DNA from 2 places in the Streptomyces sp. NPDC054786 genome. Region 1 is predicted to be linked to the other one. Evidence: riboswitches for the same ligand, from Rfam matches in the RefSeq annotation. Region 1 holds a riboswitch; the other holds the start of a gene.
What was found. Region 1 has a riboswitch for glycine ahead of gcvP (aminomethyl-transferring glycine dehydrogenase). Riboswitches for the same ligand answer to the same signal wherever they lie in the genome.
Positions count from the first base shown of each region.

Region 1 (7,218 bases):
ATGCCGCGGTCCAGCGCGTAGTCCTTGTCCGCGAGGGTGCGCAGGTAGCGCAGCATCGCGGTCTCGGAGCGGTACTGGTGGAAGACCGGGTGGGCGAGGTAGTCGTCGCCGCGCAGCAGAGCCTGCGGCAGCGTTTCGTCGGCGGCCGCGTCCAGCTGCTCGACGTCGCCGTGCACACCGAAGGCGCCCCAGACGCCGGCCAGCTGCGCGCGTCCGGTGGTCTCGTCGCAGGCGATGCCGACCAGATCGGCGTCGACCTGCCGGAGGTTGACACCGGCCTCGCGGGCGGCGGCGACGACCTCGGCGGCTCGGCCGGGCACCCGCGCGGTCAGCGTGTCGAAGTACGCGCCGTGCACGATCTCCACGCCGCCGGCCCGCAGGCCCTCGGCGAGGACCGCGGCGTAGCGGTGGGTGCGCCGGGCAATGGTCCGCAGGCCCTCGGGACCGTGGTACACCGCGTACATACCGGCCATGACGGCGAGCAGCACCTGCGCGGTGCAGATGTTGCTGGTGGCCTTCTCCCGGCGGATGTGCTGCTCGCGGGTCTGCAGCGCGAGGCGGTAGGCCTTGTTGCCGTCGGCGTCGACCGAGACGCCCACCAGACGCCCGGGCAGGCTGCGGGCGAACTGGTCGCGTACGGCCATGAACCCGGCGTGCGGTCCGCCGAAGCCCATCGGGACGCCGAAGCGCTGGGTGGTGCCGACGGCGATGTCCGCGCCGAGCTCACCGGGCGAGGTCAGCAGCGTCAGGGCGAGCAGGTCGGCGGCGACGGTGACGATCGCGCCCAGCTCGTGGGCCTGCTCGATGACGGCGCGCGGGTCGCTGACCGCACCGGAGGCGCCCGGGTACTGCAGCAGCACACCGAACACACCGCGCTCGGCGATCTCGGCCGGAATGCCGTCGGACAGGTCGGCGACCACGACCTCGACGCCGGTCGGCTCCGCACGGGTCTGGATCACGGCGATGGTCTGCGGCAGACAGTCGGCATCGATCAGGAAGACGCCCTGCTTGACCTTGCCGACCCGGCGGGAGAGCGCCATCGCCTCGGCGGCTGCGGTGCCCTCGTCCAGCAGGGAGGCACCGGAAGTGGGCAGTCCGGTCAGGTCGGCGACCATCGTCTGGAAGTTGAGCAGCGCCTCGAGGCGGCCCTGCGAGATCTCCGGCTGGTAGGGGGTGTACGCCGTGTACCAGGCCGGGTTCTCCATGACGTTGCGCAGGATCACCGGGGGGGTGAACGTGCCGTAGTAGCCGAGTCCGATCATGGACGCCAGCACCTGGTTACGGTCCGCGAGGCCGTGCAGCTCCTGGAGCACCTCGGCCTCGGTACGGGCCTGCGGCAGGCCGAGCGCTTCCGCACTCTTGATCACATCGGGGACGGCGGTGGCGGTGAGCTCGTCCAGCGATCCGAATCCGACGTGCGCGAGCATCTTCGCCTGCGCCTCGTGGTCGGGACCGATGTGCCGGTGCTCGAAGGGGGTGCCGCGTTCCAGCTCGGTCAAGGAGATGCGATTGGTGGTCATCTGCGGGGGCCTCCTGGTCGGTGCGACCTACGAGGGGCACCACGGCGCGGGTGCCCGGACGGCCTCCCCCTCTGTCATCTAACCTGAGAGCTTCACCGGCCCGCCCGAGGCGGCCCGGCTTTCACCGTCGGTGAGGAGGGGTCCCGGACTGTACCTTCCGTGGCCCGCCCTGCTTTCCAGAGTGACCTCGCCCATGCGGTACGTGTGCCTGAGAGATTCCGGGGAGGATTTGCTCCTTCGGCGCCCTGGTCGCGAACGACAAAGGACTCTCCCGCACGGGGTTTGCGGCCATGGGCCAGCCTACCAGCGCGGCACTCGAAGGATCCTTCGAGTGGCCAGGGCATGAAATGTGCCGTTTGGTAGTTGTCAGAGGGCAGTTGCGACCAATTGGAGGGACCGTGCAAACCGATATCGATCCCCGGAGCCTGATCGGCCGCAAAGCGTTCGACCGCAACGGCGCCAAAATAGGCACGATCGACGAGGTCTATCTCGACGACGCGACGGGGGAACCGGAGTGGGCGGCCGTGCGCACCGGACTCTTCAGCCGGGACGCGTTCGTCCCCCTCGAACCCAGCAAGATGGTCGGTGAGGGACTGCACATTCCCTACGACCGCAAGTTGATCAAGGACGCGCCGGACTTCGGCGTCGGCCGTCATCTCTCCCCTGAGCAGGAACTTCAGCTCTATCACCACTACCGACTGGATATCTCCTCCCCGACCTCCGATCCGGTGTCCTCCCCCGGCTCCGGTGACCAGGACTTCGGCAAGATCGCCGGCTCGGACGACTGACCGTCCGCCGGCCCCCCGCCCACCAACGGGAGGGGCTCCCCGGGCCGCAGTGCCGGATCCTCGACAGCAAAGGTCCGCACCCTTCCCGGTGCGGACCATGGCGTTTCGAAGCGTACGGTCACTCTCCCCACCCCACTGCCCTGCACCCAGCCGGCGCCGTATGCGTCGTGCACCACGTCCAGTCCCGGATGCCAGCGCCGCGGCCGCTCCTCCTCGGGCTCGTGCGGCGCCGTCTCGCCACCGGACGGCTCCGCCGCTGCTCTCGCAGTCTCCTCCGCCTCCCGCTCCGTCGCCAGCTGGGCGAACAGATCCTCCTGTGTGAAGTCGGCCAGTCCGCTGACCCCCACACCCAGCAGCCGGACCCCGCCGGTGGTGTCCACCGTCTCCAGCAGCCGCGCAGCGGCCTCCCGTATCACCGCCGGATCGTCGGTGGGCCCACGGAGCGTCTCGGAGCGGGTCAGCGTCGAGAAGTCGTAGTTGCGCACCTTGATGACCACCGTCCGCCCGGAGCGCCCGGCGGCCCGCAGCCGCTGTACGCAGCGGTCGGCCAGCCGCAGCACCTCGCTCCGCACCCGCGTCCGGTCGGTCAGATCGACCTCGAAGGTGTCCTCGACCGAGATGGACTTCGCATCCCGCTCGGCCACCACCGGCCGGTCGTCCTGGCCCAGCGCCATGGCATACAGCCCGGCTCCGTGCGCCTTGCCCAGCAGCCGCACCAGCTCGGCCTCGCCGGCCTCCGCGGTCTCCGCGATGGTGTGGATCCCGGCCCGGCGCAGCGTCTCGGCCGTCGCGGGCCCCACCCCGGGCAGCGTCCGCACCGTCATCGGGCCCAGCATCTCCCGCTCGGTACCGGGCTCGATGACCACCAGACCGTCCGGCTTGGCCGCCTCCGAAGCGATCTTCGCCAGCATCTTGGCGCCGGCCAGCCCCACCGAGCCGGTCAGACCCGTGGCGGAGTGGATGTCTCGGCGCAGCTGCTCCCCCACGACCCGCGTGGCGGCCGTCTCGGGCGGCACCCCGCCCGCTTCCAGGTCGACGAACGCCTCATCCAGGCTCAGCGGCTCCACCAGCGGCGACAGCGCGTGCAGCAGCTCCATCACCGTCTCACTCACCTGGCGGTACAACGTGAAGCGCGGGGTGAGATAAGCGGCGTTGGGGCACAGCCGGCGCGCCTGGGCCGTGGGCATCGCTGAGCGGATACCGAACACCCGGGCTTCGTACGACGCCGTGGAGACCACCCCGCGCACGCCGATCCCGCCGACCACCACGGGCTTGCCGCGGAGGCTCGGCTTGGCCGCCTGCTCGGCGGCCGCGAAGAACGCATCCATGTCGAGATGCAGAATCGTCGGCGCGGGTCTCACATGTCCGATGCTGCCCCATGCCACTGACAATCGGCCCGATGCCGGGCCGGTGATGCCCTCAGGGACTCAGCCCGCCCGGTTGCGCCGCCGCGCCAACTCGTCGTGCGGGTTCTTCCCGACCAGGGTCTCGCCGGTGTCCACACGCTCCCCGTGGAGCTGTGACAGCACGCTCTCCACGTCGCGCCACACCACACCCACAGCGATCCCGAAGACGCCCTGGCCGCCCTGGAGCAGATCCACGACCTGGTCGGGCGAGGTGCACTCGTAGACCGTCGCGCCGTCGCTCATCAGCGTCATCCGCGTCAGATCCGCCAGCCCGCGCGAACGCAGATGCTGGACGGCGGTGCGGATGTTCTGCAGCGACACCCCGGTGTCCAGCAGCCGCTTGACGATCTTCAGGACCACGACGTCCCGGAAGCTGTAGAGCCGCTGGGTGCCGGAGCCGTACGCCGGCCGGATGCTCGGCTCCACCAGGCCCGTGCGCGCCCAGTAGTCGAGCTGCCGATAGGTGATGCCCGCTGCCGCACAGGCGGTCGGGCCGCGATAGCCGATGTTCTGCGCCTCGCAGTCCCCCGACACCGCCGCGGCCGATGCCGGGGCAGGGTCTGCTGCCGCGCCCGAGTGGAGCGGCAACGCCCCTTCCGCCGCCATACCGTCGCCGGTGATTGCCACGCCGCCCTCCGTCCTCCACGTCCCGGACGGGACCTGCCACATCGACGGTATGCAGTCACTCGGGGTGCGTCAACGATCGCCGCGCTCGCCACGCCGAGTGATAATCACCCTACGAGTGGTTTCTCGTGACCTCGCACGGGGAAGGCCTCATTGTTTGGCCGGAAACAGGCGGTTCGCCTGGCCGGTATTACTGACTGTTGGTCCCGAAGTCCTCGGGCGAGATCTGGTCGAGGAACTCGCGGAACTTCTCCACCTCGTCCTCCTGCTCGTCCGGGATGGCGATCCCCGCGTCGTCCAGCACACCGTCGGTACCGAAGATCGGCGTTCCGGTGCGCAAAGCCAGCGCTATCGCGTCGGACGGACGCGCACTGACCTCGACCCCGCTCGCGAAGACAAGTTCGGCATAGAAAACCCCCTCGCGCAGATCCGTGATGCGGACCTGCGTCAGCTCCTGGCCCACCGCTTCGAGCACATCCTTGAAAAGGTCGTGCGTCAGCGGCCTGGCAGGGACCATGCCCTGCTGGGCGAAGGCAATGGCGGTGGCCTCCCCTGGCCCGATCCAAATGGGCAAGTATCGGTCGCCTCCCACCTCCCGCAGGAGCACGATCGGTTGGCTGGAAGGCATTTCCACCCGGACACCCACGACGTCGAGCTCGTTCACACAGCAACCCTAGGACGTGCCCGGCCGGTTTGGGTAGTCGGGCACTCGTTTGCTCACTACAGCCGGACCCGCAAAGCGGTCTGCACCAGTGCCGCATGCAGCCGTACGGACAGCGTCGCCAGCTCCCTGGCAGTGGCTTCGGCATGGGCCCTGGTCTGCGGATTACGGTGCCGCCGAAGGGGTGCAACGACCTGCTCGACCAGGCCGGCCTCGCGCTCGGCGGCCGCCTTCACGGCACGCAGATGCCGCGGTTCGAGACCGAAACGGCCCAGGTCCGCAACGAGCTTGGCCACCGTGACGGCCTCGATGTCGTATCCGCCCTCCGCATGAGGGACGATGAGTCCGTAGGACTCCCAGTCGGCGAGCGCCGCCTCGTCCACCTCCGCGGCGGCCAGCAGCTCGGCCCGACCGATCCGGGCAGCCGTCGGGCGCTCCTCGCCCGGGCCGTGCACGCCTTCGACCAGATCCCGTGAGGGTGTGGCCGGGGCCGGAAGCTGGACCCGCTCACCGCGCTCCAAGGCGTCCAGGTGTTCCCGGATGACCTTCAGCGGCAGATAGTGGTCCCGCTGCATCCGCAGGACGGCGGCCAGCCGCTCGACGTCCGCCGACGTGAATTTGCGGTATCCGGAAGGCGTGCGCTTCGGCTCGACCAGTCCCTCGGCCTCCAGGAAGCGAATCTTGGAGATGGTGACCTCGGGAAACTCCTCGCGCAGCAGGGTGAGCACCGTGCCGATGCTCACCGGCTTACCGTCCGAGGAGGCGGCGCCGGCAAAGCCGGCACCGCCTTTCGGTGTATGGCGCATATGCCTTCCCCGGCCGGTCAGATACCGGCGCCTCGCTGGCTCGCGTAGAAGACCAGGCGGAACTTGCCGATCTGGACCTCGTCGCCGTTGGCAAGGGTGACGGAGTCGATCCGCTCGCGATTGACGTAGGTACCGTTCAGGCTGCCGACATCGGCGACCGTGAAGAGACCGTCAGGGCCGCGGCGGAATTCCACATGACGGCGCGAAACCGTCACATCGTCGAGGAAGATATCGCCCTGCGGATGCCGGCCCGCCGTCGTCAGCTCACTGTCCAGAAGGAAGCGGCTGCCCGAATTCGGACCCCGCCGGACGACCAGCAGCGCCGAACCCAACGGAAGGGCGTCGACAGCCGCCTGGGCCTCGGGGGACAGCGACGGCGACAGATTCTGGCCCGTCGCCTCCGAGTCGTAGGCCTCCAGCCCCGAAATGGAGATGGTGGAGGTCGTCTCGGACGCCCTCTCGGGCTGAGCGCCCGCACGCAGCGGCGCACCACAGTTGGAACAGAACCGGCTCGCCTCGGCGTTCCTGTTCCCACACCTCGTACAAATCGGCAAGGCCGACCCTCCACCCGTGCGTGCGGCTGATGGTTCCTGGGAACCTATGCGGGCGGCCCCGGAGGGGTCAACAGAACCCGCGCCGTGCCCCCCGGACGGCCCGCTGACCTCGTCACGGAAGAGCGGACGGTCCTCAGCAGCGCCGCTCTCGTCGGACCGGCCCGACGCGCGGTGCCGCGCGGAGCCGCTGCCGCCATCCTGGCGGGCGCTCTTGCCGAACAGCTTTCCAAACAACTTCACGGGCGATTCCCCTTGAACGACATAGACCCGCCCGTGGGGCAGGACGAACCCTCGATGCACACACCGGCCCATCCGGACATCCTGTGAACGTCCGTGGCCTTCAGACAGTTTCCACCACACACCACATGCACGGTGCGTCGACCCCCCGCTACCTCGTGCCCTCCCCGGGCACTCGACATAGGTGTACGCCTCACTGCGATGACGACCGAGCGTAGTCAGGCCGCTTCGCCTGTCGCAAGGCGCTCACAATGATCTTCTCCTCACGGGTCACGGACACCTTGGCCTGCTCCTTTTCCAGAGTCTGGACCACTCCACCGGGGATGTTCAGCGCCGGTTCCAGGTCCTGCGGCTTACCGATGACCTTGAAGCGGTACGGCTGCGTGACGCGCTTGCCGTCGATCTCCACGCCACCCCGGAGATCCGAGAGAGAGGTGTTCGCGACGACCCGGACGTCATTGACCTGGATGGCCTCCGCGCCGGCCGCCCGCAGCTCCTGGATGGTGTCCAGCAGCTTGTCCGCCTCGACGGAGTGCTTCGGGTCGTCGATGGTCAGGTTGATGCCGGGCCCTTGCGCCGCGACGGTCCCGGCCAGCACACCCAGCTGCTGTTCCTTCTCCAC
Region 1 is NZ_JBSHAW010000045.1:64,331-71,548, forward strand. Features, by position in the region: gene gcvP (aminomethyl-transferring glycine dehydrogenase) at 1-1,520, opposite strand, end outside; glycine riboswitch at 1,582-1,706, opposite strand; glycine riboswitch at 1,707-1,804, opposite strand; gene ACWGI6_RS31295 (PRC-barrel domain-containing protein) at 1,919-2,308, shown strand; gene ACWGI6_RS31300 (DNA polymerase IV) at 2,212-3,669, opposite strand; gene ACWGI6_RS31305 (MerR family transcriptional regulator) at 3,736-4,341, opposite strand; gene ACWGI6_RS31310 (bifunctional nuclease family protein) at 4,529-5,002, opposite strand; gene ftsR (transcriptional regulator FtsR) at 5,059-5,805, opposite strand; gene ACWGI6_RS31320 (FHA domain-containing protein) at 5,823-6,671, opposite strand; gene ACWGI6_RS31325 (DUF881 domain-containing protein) at 6,790-7,218, opposite strand, start outside.

Region 2 (7,218 bases), on a different contig from region 1:
GTACGGCCTTCTTGTCGATGGCGTACTCGACGGCCTTGCGGCACTCGATGTTGTCGAACGGCTTCACCTTGGTGTTCAGCGCCGTGTAGACCAGGCGCTGGCCAAGAGTGTTGTCGGTGTTGCCCTTCTCCTTGGAGTCCGTCAGGAGCTGGGCCTGCGTCTGCCCGTCGACACCACGGCCGGCCAGGTCCACCAGGGTGTTACCGGACTGGAGGTCCTTGTCGATGGTCGACTGGGCGACCTTCAGGTTCAGGACGATCTTGTCCGGAAGCTGCTTGCGCAGCGGGTCCGTCTTCGCGGACCACTGCGGGTTGCGGACCAGGGTGAGCTTCTTGCCCTCTTCGTAGCTCTCGAACTTGTACGAGCCGGTGGACAGCACGGACTTGGTGTAGTCCGCGCCCTTGTCCTTGGCCTGCGGGACCGGGGCGGTCTGCGGGGCGCTCACCAGGTAGTCGAACTCGGCGAACGGCCTCTTGAGGTGGAAGACGATCGTCTGGGCGTCCGGGGTCTCGATGGACTTCAGACCGGCCTTGCTCTTGTCCTTGTAGGGACCCTTGTAGCCGCCGTCGTTGTCCTTGAGGAACTGCTGGAAGTAGTTCGGGCCCAGCGAGAGGGTGTCACGCGCGAAGTTGCTGCGCTCGACGGCGTACTTGACGTCCTGCGAGGTGACCTCGGAGCCGTCGTCGTACTTGACGCCCTTGCGGAGCTTGTACGTCCAGGTCTTGCCCCCGTCGCTGGGCTTGCCCATCGACTCGGCGAGGTCCGGGGTCAGCTCGTTGCCCTTGGTGCCGGGGCCCGGCTTGAAGGTGGTGAGCGGGCGCGCGTAGAGCCGGCTGAAGTTGTAGATGAAGGCGTAGTACGTGTTGCCCGGGTCGAACGACTCGGGGGCGTCGCTCATCGCGTAGGTGACCGTGCCGCCCTTCGCGTCCGAGGCGTTGACGACGCCCTTGGTGGCGGCGTTCGCCTTGCCCGAGCCCTCCGAGGAGCCCTTGCCCCCGCTGCAGCCGGCCAGCAAAAGGCCCGCACTGGTGATGGCCGCGACAGCCGCGACCGGAACTGACCTTCGCATGATGGTCGGTGTCCCCTTCGTTCGTCGAGAAACGTCAAACCTCAAAATGCGGAAAAGCAGTAACGCGGAAATGCAGTAACGCAGTTGGGGCGTCTGAGCGGGCGCCCGGTACAGCCGTCAGCGGCTGCGCGGGTCCAGCGCGTCCCTCAGTCCGTCACCGAGCAGGTTGAACGCGAGCACGGTGACGAAGATCGCGAGGCCGGGGACGATCATGTACTGGGGATCGACCTCGTAGTACTTGACCGCCTGGTTGAGCATGCCGCCCCAGGACGCCTGGGGCGGTTGGATGCCGACGCCCAGGAAGCTCAGCGCCGCCTCGAAGAGGATGTTGGAGGGGATCAGCAGGGTCGAGTAGACGATGATCGGCCCCACCAGGTTGGGCAGCAGCTCCCGGAAGAGGATGAACGGCCCGCGTGCGCCCATGCCGCGCGCTGCGTCCACGAATTCACGCTCGCGCAGCGACAGGGTCTGCGCGCGCACGATCCGCCCCATGTAGGGCCAGTTGAAGAAGCCGATCACGAAGATCAGCACCGAGATGTGCAGCGGCAGGCCCTCCAGGCCGAAGGCACCGCCCTGCAGCGAGGCGGAGATCGCGATGGCGAACAGCAGTAGCGGGAAGGCCAGGAAGACATCCATCATCCGGCTGATGACGGCGTCCACCCGCCCGCGGTAGAAGCCGGCGATCACACCGAGAACCGTGCCGATGGCGACCGACAGCAGCGTCGCGCCGAACGCCACGATCAGCGACACCCAGGAGCCCTCCAGGATCCGGGCGAGCAGATCACGGCCGAACTTCGGGTCCACGCCCAGGGGATGGTCCGCGCTCATGCCACCGAGATCGCCCTTGGGGAGCGTGGTGTTGGGGTCGATCAGCGACTGGTTGGGACTGTTCGGGTCCAGCCCCAGCAGGGACTGGATCGGACGGGAGAGGGCGGCGATGGCGATGAGCAGGATGACAACGATGGCACCGGCCACCGCGACCTTGTCCCGCCGGAAGCGCAACCATGCGATCTGACCGAGCGAACGCCCCTCGATCCGCTTTCCTTCGACGCCCTTCAGCACCGCTTCCGGCTGCGCCTCAGCAGCCGCCCCGGTGGTCTCGATCGGTGCCGTCACAGTGCCTTTGACCCCTCTCGGCCGACGGTGGCCGGCCCCTGCGCGCCGCGGACAGCGGCCTGGTTCACATCACTGGTGCAAGTTCGGTGCAAGTCATGCGGGCATCGCGGAAGTTCGCACTATGGAAGTCAGAGGCTCACGCGACGCCGTACGGGATGACGCTCGTACAAAGGACCGAGGCCCTGTTGTTTCCGGAGTCTTCATCCCTTTCTCGATCAGTCACCAGCCCTGACGGGGAAAGGATGCGCAACTGTGATGTGCTCCACGACGTTCCGTTATACGGACAGCAGTTCGGGCTCAGCGGAGCGATCACCCGCAGGAGAGGGCCTCAACCGCAGGGCATACAGGGAGCATTCACCACAAGACCGGCGCCCGGCCGGCACTCCCGGGCGCCGGAGACGCGCTGTCAGTAAGGGCGCGGGGAGCCGTAGCCGTACGACGGTGCGGGGGCCGGCTGACCCGGCGGCTGGGCGTAGCCGTCACGGTCGAAGAAGGGGCGCGCGGAGGCCCGCATCCACATGCCGACCGGGTCGTACTCGTCGTTCATCGCGACCGTGGAGACGGGCAGACCGTCCGGAACCGCGCCGATCGACTGCTGGATCATCAACCGCGCCGAATCCACCGCTTGTTGGCCGGTGTCGTACAGATCCAGACCGATCGCCAGATAAGGGGCACCGAGCGCCGGCTGCACCCAGGCCCGGCGCAGCGACCGCACGGCGGGCGTCCGGTGGGCGTTCTGGGCGAGCAGCGCGTAGAACTGCGGGATGTCGATGACCGGCTCCGAGATCCGCAGCGGACCGGCGGGCAGCCGGTCCAGACCACCGGCGACACGGCGCAGATCCAGCCACGGGATGCCGACACCACCGCCGGGGGCATGCGGGTTCAGCCACAGGCCCCAGCGGTCGGGGAACAGCGCGGCGGCGATCTCCGGGCCGGTGACGACCTCGTGGTCACGGTTCCAGCCGGAGGCGGCGAGCTCGGGCGCCGAGGTCACACACGGCGCATAACCGAGGCCCTCGACCTCCATGTTTCCGTACTGCGCATCGGGCATACCGGCCCGGCCGTGCCAGAGCAGCATCCAGACCTGGCTCGCGGCGAGCGCGTGCAGCAGTGCCTCATAGGCGTCGTAACGGCCGGGCGAGACCTGCTGGAGCAGCTGCTCCAGCTGTCCGGCCGCCGCCGGCCCCTGATGCGCACCCGCGCTCACGTGGTCCGTCCCTTCTGTCAGCAGGGCACGTGTGGGTGCGCCCGCCCGTCATCCAACCAGCTTACGAGTGGTCCCGAGAGTAGAAGGGCCGCACACGCTCCAGCATCCAGTCGGCGACCGGGTCGCCCTGGGCGAGGTCGAGCATGACGAGCTGTACGGACCAGGGCAGCGGTACTGCGCCGAGCGCACGTCCGAGGGCTGACAGTACCGTCTCGCGGGCGGTGCCGTCGTGCAGGGCCGAGGCGTCCGTCCCGATCTGCACACCGACGAAGAGCGCGGGCGTGTCGCCCTCGACACTTGCCAGGGCACGCCGGGCAGTCAGGACAATTCCGGCGGCGGAGAACTCCAGTCCGGCGGCGGCCAGGAAGTCCACCGGCTCGTCCTGCCAGTCCGGCTCGAAGAGCCGCACCCGGCCACCGCTGGGCAGACCGGCCAACTCATGGCGCCCCTCCCGGCACAGTTCGGCCACCGCGGGCGGCGGCAGCGGGACGCCGATCATGCCGTCGGGGTTGACCGCCATGCCGATGTGCGGCGGCAGCCCGCGGGCGAACTCCCGGGCCGGGGCGACGGTGAAGGGCATGTGTGCGCCGACCACCCGCAGGAACTCCTGCTCGGAGCTGTAGACCGGGACATAGGCCGCACCGTCGAACTCGACGGTGGGCAGATCGAGGCCGCGGGCGCCGGGGCCCGCGCTCTCCGGGCCGCCGCCGTTGGGCAGCGGCACCCACACCCGGCTCCGGCCCAGTACCTCGACGATCCGGCCACCGGCGCCCGGGTGCCCGACCGAAGCGGCCAGCACCTCTTCGAGCTCATTCGCCGGCCACGCCAGCTGGGGTATCCCCTGCTCCGCAAATGTCATCTGTATCCACCCGTTCCCAACCGCGCCATCTGGCCAAAGACCCTAGACGAGAAGGCGTGCGGCGGGACCTGCGGGGCGGGGTGCCCGTCCGCTCAGCCGAAGCCGACCGTCTCCAGGGCGCTCGCCGCCCGCCGGTCGAGGAGCACGGCCGAGCCGAACCCCTTCGGCAGCCGGGCCGACTCCGCCGCGCCGACCAGCCGGCCCACCGCCCTGCGGTGCCGCGCGAAGGCGTACCCCGACACCCCGCGCCCCCGCGCCTCCTGGCCGGACCGCGCCGCCTCGGGCGACACATCGAGCAGCACCAGATGCAGCCCACGGCCGCCGCGCACCGCCGACCGCGCGATCCAGCCACGCACCCACGCGAGGGTGCCGCAGTCGTGCACCACCACGCTGTCGCCGGAGCGCAGCACACGGCCCAGCGTCAGATAGTGGGCGGCCCGGACCAGCGGGCGGTAGAGGGCGTACGGCAGCCGGCGCAGTCTGCCGTGCTCCCAGCGCTCGCGTACGTCCTGCGAATCGATGCGGTGCACCGCGGCGCCGTGTGCGTCCAGCGGCGGCACGACCCGATGCATGAGGGTGCTCTTGCCGCTGCCCGGCAGGCCCGAGACCACCACCAGGTCGCCGGCCGGAAACCGCAGCTCGGCGGCGTTCCTCGCGCGTCCCGCGCCCCGGAGGTCCACGATCTCGGCACCGCGGCCCGGCCGGACGACGGACCGCGGCGTCCGGCCGGTCCGGGACACGGCGACGGGCGGCACCGCCGGCACGACAGCCGACGGCACGACCCCTGAAGTGGCCCCGAATGCCGCTTCGCTGTGCACGCGATCGTCCTCCCCGTCCGGTTCTGCTCCGGTTCGAGCCCGTCCCCTACCCGCAGAGTGTCAAGAAAAGGTAATGCCCATCAAGGCGATTGTTCGATCTGCCCACGTCATGGGCGGGGCGCCGACCAGGGCTCCTGTATCCGGCGATCCCGTGCAATGATGTGGCCGCCACGTGCACATCTCAGCTCAGCCGTGCACCGCCAACTCCATACCGGCCGCTTGAACCCGTGCGGGAGAGTCCCCGGCCGCCAAGGCGGGGCGCCGAAGGAGCAAGTCCTCCCTTGAATCTCTCAGGCCCCTATACCGCGCGGGCGAGGCAGATCTGAAAAGCGAGCCACTGCCAGGTTGACGGGGCGGCTCCACCCAAGGTGCAAACCGGGTCCGTTCGCGGGATCCCGGTGAACCTCTCAGGTTCCGATGACAGATGGGGAGACCGTCTTGTCACCCATGCCTGGGAGCCCAGAACCCATGACTGATGCCCCCCGCCGCACCGCGCTGGATGCCACCCATCGCGCGCTCGGCGCCACCATGACCGACTTCGCCGGCTGGGACATGCCGCTCCGCTACAGCAGCGAGCGCGACGAACATGTCGCCGTCCGCACCCGCGCCGGCCTCTTCGACCTCTCCCACATGGGCGAGATCACCGTCACCGGCCCGCGGGCCGCCGATCTCCTCGACTATGCGCTGGTCGGCAACATCGGCGGGGTGAAGACCGGCCGCGCCCGCTACACCATGATCTGCGAGGCCGAGGGCGGCATCCTCGACGACCTGATCGTCTACCGCCTCGCCGACCAGGAGTACATGGTCGTCGCCAATGCCTCCAACGCCCAGGTGGTGCTGGACGCGCTGACCGCGCGGGCGGGCGGTTTCGACGCCGCGATCCGCGACGACCGCGACGCCTACGCACTGCTCGCGGTGCAGGGCCCGGAGTCCCCCGGCATCCTCAAGGCGCTGACGGACGCCGATCTGGACGGCCTCAAGTACTACGCGGGTCTGCCCGGCACCGTCGCCGGTGTCGAGGCGCTGATCGCCCGCACCGGATACACCGGTGAGGACGGCTTCGAGCTGTTCGTCCGGCCCGCCGACGCGGTCGCCCTCTGGGAGGCGCTGACCGAGGCCGGCAAGGACGCCGGTCTGGTGCCCTGCGGCCTGTCCTGCCGGGACACCCTGCGCCTGGAGGCGGGCATGCCGCTGTACGGGCATGAGCTGACCACCTCGACCACGCCGTTCGACGCGGGCCTGGGCCGGGTCGTGAAGTTCGAGAAGACCTCCAACGGCGGTGACTTCGTGGGCCGCGACGCGCTGGCGGCGGCCGCCGAGCGCGCCGAGACCCAGCCGCCGCGCAAGCTGGTCGGTCTGATCGCCGAGGGCCGCCGGATCCCGCGCGCCGGATACCCGGTCGTCACGGCCGACGGCACGGTCATCGGCGAGGTCACCTCCGGGGCCCCCTCCCCCACCCTCGGCAAGCCGGTCGCGATCGCCTACGTCGACGCCGCCTACGCCACACCGGGCACCGAGGGTGTCTGCGTGGACATCCGTGGAAGCCATGAGCCGTACGAGGTCACCGCTCTGCCGTTCTACAAGCGGCAGAAGTAACGGTTCACGCGCGGCGGACGCGGGCAGCGGTGCGCCCGTGCGTCTCACTGTGCAAGACCCTCCCCTTGGCTGCGCCAGGGGGCGACCCCCTTCACGATCACACCCTCGCGTACAGGAGAATCGAGTCATGAGCAACCCCCAGCAGCTGCGCTACAGCAAGGAGCACGAGTGGCTGTCGGGCGCCGAGGAAGGCGTCTCGACGGTCGGCATCACCGAGCACGCGGCCAACGCGCTCGGCGACGTCGTCTACGTGCAGCTCCCTGAGGTCGGTACCACGGTCGCGGCGGGCGAGACCTGCGGCGAGCTGGAGTCGACCAAGTCGGTCAGCGATCTCTACTCGCCCGTCGACGGTGAGATCACCGAGATCAACGAGGATGTCGTCAACGACCCCTCGCTGGTGAACTCCGCCCCGTTCGAGGGTGGTTGGCTGTTCAAGGTGAAGATCAGCGGCGAGCCGGGCGAACTGCTCTCGGCCGACGCGTACGCCGCCTTCATCCAGAGCTGAGCCGCCCGACTCCTCCTCCGCCACCGCCCGCGTGGAAGCTCCCCCGGA
Region 2 is NZ_JBSHAW010000044.1:177-7,394, reverse strand. Features, by position in the region: gene ACWGI6_RS30695 (ABC transporter substrate-binding protein) at 1-1,069, opposite strand, end outside; gene ACWGI6_RS30690 (ABC transporter permease) at 1,187-2,185, opposite strand; gene ACWGI6_RS30685 (enhanced serine sensitivity protein SseB C-terminal domain-containing protein) at 2,592-3,392, opposite strand; gene ACWGI6_RS30680 (enhanced serine sensitivity protein SseB) at 3,454-4,251, opposite strand; gene ACWGI6_RS30675 (AAA family ATPase) at 4,344-5,030, opposite strand; glycine riboswitch at 5,290-5,385, shown strand; glycine riboswitch at 5,386-5,503, shown strand; gene gcvT (glycine cleavage system aminomethyltransferase GcvT) at 5,538-6,665, shown strand; gene gcvH (glycine cleavage system protein GcvH) at 6,793-7,170, shown strand.
Region 2: it holds a riboswitch for glycine, as region 1 does, so the genes downstream of both, gcvT (glycine cleavage system aminomethyltransferase GcvT) here and gcvP (aminomethyl-transferring glycine dehydrogenase) in region 1, are expected to answer to the same signal.